Regions from separate parts of the Photobacterium sp. 1_MG-2023 genome, predicted to be linked through region 1. Evidence: predicted binding sites of a transcription regulator. Region 1 holds the regulator's gene; the other holds the start of a gene.
The links. The regulator MetJ, encoded in region 1, represses methionine synthesis genes. The targets are predictions, from matches to a motif close to TTAGACNTNTANANGTCTAA.
Positions count from the first base shown of each region.

Region 2: metN (methionine ABC transporter ATP-binding protein MetN) is a predicted target of MetJ. The motif match lies at 2,617-2,636, and genes of this name have one in related genera.

Region 1 covers NZ_JAUORR010000007.1:55,931-60,362, forward strand. Annotated here, with positions in the region: gene Q4579_RS08440 (bifunctional aspartate kinase/homoserine dehydrogenase II) at 1-1,144, opposite strand, end outside; gene Q4579_RS08445 (O-succinylhomoserine (thiol)-lyase) at 1,141-2,310, opposite strand; gene metJ (met regulon transcriptional regulator MetJ) at 2,497-2,814, shown strand; gene Q4579_RS08455 (malic enzyme-like NAD(P)-binding protein) at 2,888-4,135, opposite strand; gene rpmE (50S ribosomal protein L31) at 4,419-4,432, opposite strand, start outside.
Region 2 covers NZ_JAUORR010000020.1:74,807-79,238, forward strand. Annotated here, with positions in the region: gene Q4579_RS16470 (MetQ/NlpA family lipoprotein) at 1-588, opposite strand, end outside; gene Q4579_RS16475 (methionine ABC transporter permease) at 710-1,396, opposite strand; gene metN (methionine ABC transporter ATP-binding protein MetN) at 1,386-2,420, opposite strand; gene gmhB (D-glycero-beta-D-manno-heptose 1,7-bisphosphate 7-phosphatase) at 2,772-3,326, shown strand; gene Q4579_RS16490 (zinc-dependent metalloprotease) at 3,392-4,432, opposite strand, start outside.

The sequences.
Region 1 (4,432 bases):
CACGCAGACGGATTTCAGCATGCAAGCCGCTGTCCTGGAGCAGAGACAACACCCCATTCGCCATTTCCGCCGTATATGCCAGCAGGATCTGCCCTTTGTCCGCCTCGACACTCTGCGCCAGGGGTTGCACCTGTGCCTGGGGCAACAGCGTACTCAGTTCAGTTTCAATCTGCTGCAGATTCTGAGCCCGGGTCACCGACAGTTCCAACAGGCAGACTTCATCCAGCGAGGTCACAATCTTGGCCCCCCGTCCAGAGGCCAGCACCCGTTCCACCCGTGTGGAGCCGGATTCCGGTTGCAGACTACAGCGCAGCGTCAGGTCAATGGCACTTTGTGCCACAGGCTGAAGAGTACGACTGTGCAGTACCGGTGCTGCCAGGCGAGCCAGCTCATCGGCTTCATCCAGCCGCAGCAAAGGTAACAAGCAGGCATCGCTGACAATACGCGGGTCGGCACTGTATACCCCGGCCACATCACTCCAGATTGTCACGCGGCTGACCCCGGCCAGTGCTCCAATCACCGTCGCGGAATAGTCTGAGCCATTCCGGCCCAGCAAGACCGTTTCCCGGGCCTGATTACTGGCCATAAAGCCGGTGATCACCAGTCGGTGACCGCTGTGCTGGGCCAGTTCATTCTGCAATAACGGCAATGAACGTCCGCGATCCACTTCTGGCTGTGTGGCACGCTCTGCCCGCAGAAACACACGAGAATCCACGGCACGAGCGGCCAAGCCTTTCTGAGTCAGGAGCGCAGCCAGCAAGCGGGAAGACCACAGTTCACCATGACCCAGCACCCATGCCTGCCGGGCCGGGGTCAGGTCGCGATCCGTCAGTTGCCCCAGTTCACTGAATTCAAGATGCAAAGACGTCAGTAAGTCATCGGCAGCCGTTTCATCCAGTAACTCTTCAATCAGGTGCTGCTGAAAATTCCGCAGATCCTGCAAACTCTCATGCGCCAGACGCCCATCCTTGGGCAGCTGGGCCAGCCACTGAATCAGACGGTTCGTTGTTTTACCCGCCGCTGATACAACAATCAGATCGTCGGACTGAGAATATTGCTGCAGGATATTGACGACATTCCGGTAACAACCGGCATCCGCCAGACTGCTGCCTCCGAATTTATGTAACTGACGCTCAAGACTCATGCACCGGCCTCCGCCGCTTTGGCAAACGCCTGATCCAGATCGGCGATCAGATCATCCGCATCTTCCAGCCCGACCGACAAACGCAGCAGCGATGGCAGCAATCCAGCGGCCAGTTGTGCCTCGTCCGACATCGCTCTGTGGGTCATGCTGGCCGGGTGCGCGATCAGACTTTCTGTTCCCCCCAGCGATTCAGCCAGTGAAAACAACTTCAGGGTCGCCACAAAAACTTCCAGTTGTTTCATGTCCCCTGCCAGCTCAAAGCTCAGCATGGAGCCAAACCCTTGCTGCTGTTTTGCGGCAATGTCATGACCGGGATGATCCGCCAGGCTTGGATGATAAATTTGTCCGACCAGCGGCTGGGTTTGCAGATAAGCCAGCAGGCGGGCTGAATTTTCTTCATGTAAACGCATCCGCGGTACCAGCGTCCGGACACCCCGCAACGTCAGATAAGCATCAAACGGCGCGCCCGTGGCACCGATACAGTTGGCCCACCAGGACAGTTGCTCCGCATGCTCGCTGTCTTTGGCGATCAGCACCCCGCCGACGACATCGGAGTGACCGTTAATATATTTGGTGGTGGAGTGCACCACGAAATCAGCTCCCAGCGAAATGGGCTGCTGCAGCGCCGGAGATAAGAAGGTGTTATCCACGGCAACCAGGGCGCCCGCAGCATGCGCCTGTTCACACAACTGTGCTACATCGATCACTCGCAGCAAGGGGTTGGACGGCGTTTCAACCCACACCAGCTTGGGTTGCTTCGCCAGTGCTTCAGCCAGTGCTTCCGGGTTGCCCTGATCGACAAACAACACCTGAAAATCGCCTTTCCCGGCCCGGGTATTGAACAGTCGATAAGTGCCGCCATAACAATCATGAGGGGCAACCACCAGATCGCCCGGCCCTAATTGCGCTGTCGCCAGCAGGTTGATCGCCGCCGTACCACAACTGGTCACCACCCCCCCAGCACCGCCTTCAAGATCGGCCAGTGTTTCAGCCAGCAGGTTCCGGGTCGGATTGCCTGAACGAGAGTAATCATATTGGGGCAGCGTGCCCAGCTCTGGGAAGCCATAGGTTGAGGTCAAGTAAATCGGTGGCACCACAGCACGAAATTGCTGATCAGTTTCAATACCGCTGCGTACAGCGATGGTCGCTGTTTTCTTGTCTCTCATATCGTTGCTTCCTTGTTCCATCGGCATGACCGGGGTCGACGAGAATAAAATTTCCACAACCTTAGCTAGAATTAAAAAAGACGTCAACACTTCTGGACGTCCATATGTCTTTGCTTGTGGCAGTAAATCCCGCTAAAATTCCCCCATACAATATTTCGAAACCCGATATCGCTGAGAAGGTAAACAATGGCAAAGTGGAACGGTGAGTACATCAGCCCTTATGCAGAACATGGCAAGAAAAATGAGCAGGTCAAAAAGATCACTGTTTCAATCCCATTGAAAGTGCTGAAAATCCTCACGGACGAACGCACCCGCCGTCAGGTAAACAACCTTCGCCATGCCACCAACAGCGAATTGTTGTGCGAAGCTTTTCTGCACGCCTACACCGGTCAGCCATTGCCAACAGACGAAGATATCCGGAAAGACCGCCCGGACGACCTGCCAGCAGAAGCCAAAGCGATCATGGACAGCCTGGGTATTGAATACGAAGATATCAACGAATAATCTAGCCCTTGCACGCAAAAAAAAACCAGCCTTTCGGCTGGTTTTTCAATCCTGAATCACGATGGATGTGTCATTACACTTCCATATAACCCACTGGCATTTCAATACGGGCAACCCCTGATGCAACCGCAGCTTCCGCAACCGCTTTCGCAACGCGAGGCAGCAGACGCGGATCCATTGGCTTCGGAATAATATACTCAGGGCCGAACGCCAGTTTCTCAACACCGGCTGCTTTCACAACTTCCGCAGGAACCGGCTCTTTCGCCAGTTCACGGATCGCATGAACCGCAGCCAGCTTCATGTCATCATTGATCTCGCTGGCACGCACATCCAACGCACCACGGAAAATAAACGGGAAGCAAATCACGTTATTCACCTGATTCGGATAATCCGAACGACCGGTCCCCATGATCAGATCATTGCGCACGGTATGGGCCAGTTCTGGCTTGATCTCTGGATCCGGGTTGGAGCAGGCAAAAACAATCGGCTGATCAGCCATCAGTTTCAGCGCTTCTGCAGACAACAGATCCGGGCCGGACACGCCGACAAAGATATCCGCACCTTCAATCACATCTTCCAGCGTTCGCTTATCGGTATTATTGGCAAACAGCTGCTTGTATTCGTTGATGTCATCGCGACGGGTGTGAATCACACCTTTACGGTCCAGCATGTAGATTTTCTCACGCTGCGCGCCACATTTAATCAGCAGTTCCATACAAGCCACGGCAGCTGCACCAGCCCCCAGGCAGACAATCACAGCTTCATTGATGTTCTTGCCCTGCAGTTCCAGTGCATTCAGCATACCCGCAGCAGTCACAATGGCCGTTCCGTGCTGATCATCATGGAAAACCGGGACCTGGCAGCGTTCAATCAGACGCTTTTCAATTTCAAAGCAGTCAGGCGCTTTGATATCTTCCAGGTTAATGCCACCAAAAGTGTCTGCAATATTCGCAACTGTATCGACGAACTCGTCGATGGTGCGGTGCTTGACTTCGATATCAATCGAATCCAGGCCTGCAAAACGTTTGAACAACAGTGCCTTACCTTCCATCACTGGCTTAGACGCCAGCGGGCCGAGGTTGCCCAGCCCCAGAATCGCCGTACCGTTGGTAATGACGGCAACCATGTTGCCCTTACCGGTGTACTTATAGACATTTTCTGAGTTTTGCGCGATTTCACGCACAGGTTCAGCCACACCCGGGCTGTAAGCCAGAGCGAGGTCTTCTACAGTGTTGGCAGGCTTGCTGAGTTCAACCGAAATTTTCCCGGGGACAGGGTAAGCATGATAGTGAAGTGCTTGTTGACGAAAATCTTCAGACATAGTTATTAGAATCCTGAATGGATGGATGTTCGGTTCGGTATTGAACAATGAATCATATTCGATAGCAGCACAAAATCCTAGTTTGCGCTAGCTGGTAATACCATGAGAATGCAGTCGGAACGCAGGAAAAATGCGGGGGTGTGACCTGCACGACTCATTATTATGATTATTGTAAATAAGAAGCCGAACATCAATGCGCTTGCGGGATCCCTCAAAAGCAAAAAGGGATGCCGCAGCATCCCTTTTTTCGACAGTGTCTTTCAGGTCTGAAGACCCGCAGCAATTACTTGCTGGACA
Region 2 (4,432 bases), on a different contig from region 1:
TACATCATCCAGTGAACGTGGCAGCTGTGGTGCTTCCAGTTCAACAATCTGCAGGTTTTTCGGGTTCTCGACCACATCCAGTACGGTTGCAGTCAGACCTGCACCTTCTTTCAGTTTCAGCAGGCCCTGAGATTCAAGCAGCATCAGTGAACGGCCCAGGTTGGTTGGATCGTTTGGTACTGCAATCTGGTCGCCTTCCTGCAATTCGTCAATGGAGGTGATCTTGTGTGAGTAAGCTGCAATCGGGTAAACGAATGTGTTGCCGGCAACAGCAAATTTATAGCCACGGTCTTTCACTTGCTGATCCAGATATGGCTTGTGCTGGAATGCATTCAAATCAATTGAACCTTCTTCCAGAGCGGCGTTTGGTGATACATAGTCAGTGAAAGTGATCAGTTCTACATCCAGACCGTACTTGTCTTTGGCTTCTTTGGCTGCAATTTCTGCAACCTGAGCTTCAGAGCCCGCCATCACGCCGACTTTGATTTTGCTGTTGTCGACTGCCGCTTCTTTCTCGCCGCAGCCAGTCAGAGCCAGTGCTGAAGCCAATCCCGCCACTGCGAAGAAATGTTTGATATTCAGTGCCATTGTACATCTCCTATATTCAGGGAATCCCTGTACTTGTTGTCGTTGTATTTCACTAACTTATCGTTATCGCCTGAAGATGATGTCCGGCGAATGTGAGCTTTGTGTTGTCTTTTTGTCAAGCTTATCTGTGGTCGACCCGGCGAACCAGGTGGTCCCCTGCGGACTGAATCAGTTGCACCAGAACAACCAGCATGACCACGGTAATCATCATCACGGTCCCGTCAAAGCGCTGGTAGCCGTAACGAATCCCGACATCACCCAGGCCGCCGCCGCCAACAGTACCAGCCATGGCAGAATAGCTGACCAGAGTCACCAGGGTAATGGTCGCGGCATTAATGATGCCTGGCAGTGCTTCCGGCAGCAGAACTTTCCGGATGATCTGAGCCGGGGTTGCGCCCATGGCTTGTGCGGCTTCAACCAGCCCGCCCGGAACTTCCAGCAGTGCTCCTTCAACCAGACGGGCAATGAAAGGAATCGCACCGACGGTAAGCGGAACAATGGCTGCCGCAGTTCCGATAGAACTGCCCACAACGAAGCGGGTAAACGGAATAATCGCAACCAGCAAAATGATGAACGGGATCGAACGGCCGATGTTGACGACAGCACCCAGTGTTTTATTCAGACCCGGGTTTGCGATCAGGCCTTTAGGTTTTGTCAGGTGCAGCGCTACGCCCAGCGGGATGCCGACAGCAAAGCCAATGACCCCAGAAGCGAAGACCATCACCAGGGTTTCACCCAGTGCCTCCGTCAGCAGTCCGACCAGACGTTCATTGGTTTGCCACCAGGTGGCGATAGAATCAAGCAACATAACCCAGCACCTCTACATTCACTTTGTGTTCACGAAGGAAAGCGATGGCTTGTTGAGTCGCTTCTTCTGTTCCAAAAAACTCGGCCAGCATCAGGCCAAACTTTACACCGCCGGCATAATCCATATCAGCGCTCAGGATATTGGCGTCAATCCCAAACTGACGTGATGCCTGGCTGAGCAGCGGGGCATCGACGGATGCGCCGGTAAACTCCAGCCGAATCAGCGGATAGTTATGTTCGTTCCGGGTAGTTTCCAAGCGAGCCTGATAATCTTCAGGAATCGACAGATCCAGCGTTGAACGGATAAATTCGCGGGCCAGTTCTGTTTTCGGATGAGCAAAAATATCACCAACCGGACCCTTCTCGACCAGTTCACCGTTACCGATGATAGCCACTTCAGAGCAAATGCTTTTCACCACATCCATTTCGTGGGTGATTAGCAGAATGGTCAGGTTCAGCTTGCTGTTAATTTCGCGCAACAGCTCAAGAATAGACTGCGTGGTGGCCGGATCCAGTGCGCTGGTGGCTTCATCACAGAGCAGGACTTTCGGATCGGATGCCAGGGCACGGGCGATGGCGACTCGTTGTTTCTGGCCACCACTGAGGTTTGACGGATAGGCATGGTGTTTGTCGGACAGCCCAACCAGTTGTAACAGCTCGGTGACTTTGCGGTTGAGTTCAGATTTATCGGTGCCGGCCAGCTCCAGTGGCAAAGCGACGTTTTCAAAGACAGTCCGGGAGGACAACAGATTAAAATGCTGGAAAATCATGCCGATTTTACGGCGGGCCAGCGTCAGCTCCTGACTGGACAACTGCGTCAAATCAACGCCGTCAACAATCAGGTGACCGGAAGTCGGTTTTTCTAGCAGGTTGACGCAGCGGATCAGCGTGCTTTTTCCTGCACCGGAAGCGCCGATCACGCCAAAAATGGTTCCTTCAGCAATACTGAGGTTGATATCGCGCAGGGCGTGGATGTGTTTATCCCCGACCTGGAAGACTTTATTGACCCGGTTAATCTCTATCATGCTGTATCCTGCTACTACTTGTCTGCTTACTGCCATGTGTCAATCAGCATAGCGTTGTGGTCATTTATTCGCCCAGAATAGTGATTTTGTATGCCGAACAGGCGTATGACCTTATCATTTACTTGTATACACGGAATTTTTCCGTGTCATCTGTTGCCTGATGCTAGGGTGTCTAGATGGCCAAGTCAATAGATATTTTTACGTCTAGACGTCCAAAACTTGGTTTTTAGAGATTCTGCCACGCCAGATCGCCACACAAAGCCTTCAGGTGAACTGGATTAACAGATGAAACCACTACACAGCCATGCCATAATTTAGCCAATTTCGTTTTTGATTGTGTTAGGTGATCGCTTGGCTAAGCCCGCAGTGTTTATCGATCGTGACGGCGTGATTAACGTTGATCATGGTTATGTTCATACCGTAGATGATTTCGAATATGTCGAGGGTGTGTTTGACGCCTGTAAGAAGCTCAAAGCAATGGGCTATCTGCTGGTGCTGGTCACCAATCAGGCTGGGATTGCCCGGGGAATGTATACCGAAGATGAATTCCTGACGCTGACCGAATGGATGGACTGGAATTTTGTCGATAACGGTGTGGAATTTGACGGGATCTATTATTGTCCGCATCACCCGACTGAAGGCCAGGGAGATTATCTGCAGGACTGCAATTGCCGCAAACCTAAGCCGGGCATGTTCCTTTCGGCCCGTGATTTCCTGAAGATCGATATGGCGCGCTCCGTGATGATCGGAGATAAAACGGATGATATGAAAGCTGCGGAAGCGGCAGAAGTGGCCACCCGAATTCTGGTTCGTACCGGTAAACCGGTGACCGGTGAAGGTGAAGCGCTGGCGTCTGTGGTGCTCGACAGTATTGCCGATGTACCGGTATGGCTACAACGGCAGTAAAGATACGCCCACCAAAGCCAATAAAAAAACAGGTCGCTGAGCGACCTGTTTGTTTTTTGGGGGGATTACAGGTGGAACTTAGGGAGCAGCGGCAGAACGTCGCGATAACGCTGGATGAGTGCATCCATTTTCTGACGCTTTTCCGGGTCATTAAACGCTTTCTGGGTCAGGTAGAATAATGATGGCGTTTCCCCTTGCGCCGCATTTTTGAGCTTGGTGTAATCGATGATGCTGCCAATCATCTCATAGGCCAGCACATTTTCTTTGTAGGCATAGAGCTTTTCTCCGGTAAGCAGCGTATAGGTACGTGCGCCTGCGACATCGTGGCGGTAGTCCTGTACAGAGACATATTGCGCCAGCTCAGTTCCAGGGGAGGTGTTACCGGTATCACTGCCACTGAATTTCACCACGATGTTCAGCAGGGCTGAAATTTCGCTGTATTCCCCTTTTTCCGGCAGGTCATAGTACCGCTTCAACTGGCGGGCATAGTATGGCGCGGGTTCAACCATGGTGTCCGGACGAAATAACGGGAATTCACCTCGCGCCGTCACCGGGTTGCCTTGAGCATCCTGAAAGAATTGTGGATAGTAAGTCCCGATGGTTCGCTGGGTGCCCAGCACGATGTCTTGCAACAGCCATTTCATGATGGGGCTGGTGTAAACTTTGTTGCCGTTTTTGTAATACACCCCCCGGAAATCAGCCAGTGACAGTTCCGCGCGATTGGTACTCCGGCGCTCACCATTGCGCTCCATCAGTGTGGCCATGGCGGCAAATTTGTCTGGCCAGTAACCCAGATAGTCATAGTAACCCACATAGTTAAACTTCGGATTGGCATTCGGCGCTTTTCCGCTGTTCAGGAATCGTCCTGCTTCGGCGGTTACCGTGAATCCCTGCTGCGCCAGGACTGATTTGATCACCGGGTGGAAACAGCTTCTCGGCACATCTCCCTGACGATACAGCTCGCGGTCGCTATAGACCGACATGATGTCTTCGAGTGGACGATAGGTGATTTCCCCTGCTGTATCTTCAAGCTCACAGAGATGATCCGGCTGAAGAATCACCTGAATCAGCTGATGACGATGCAGATCGACCGCTCGTGGCACGGC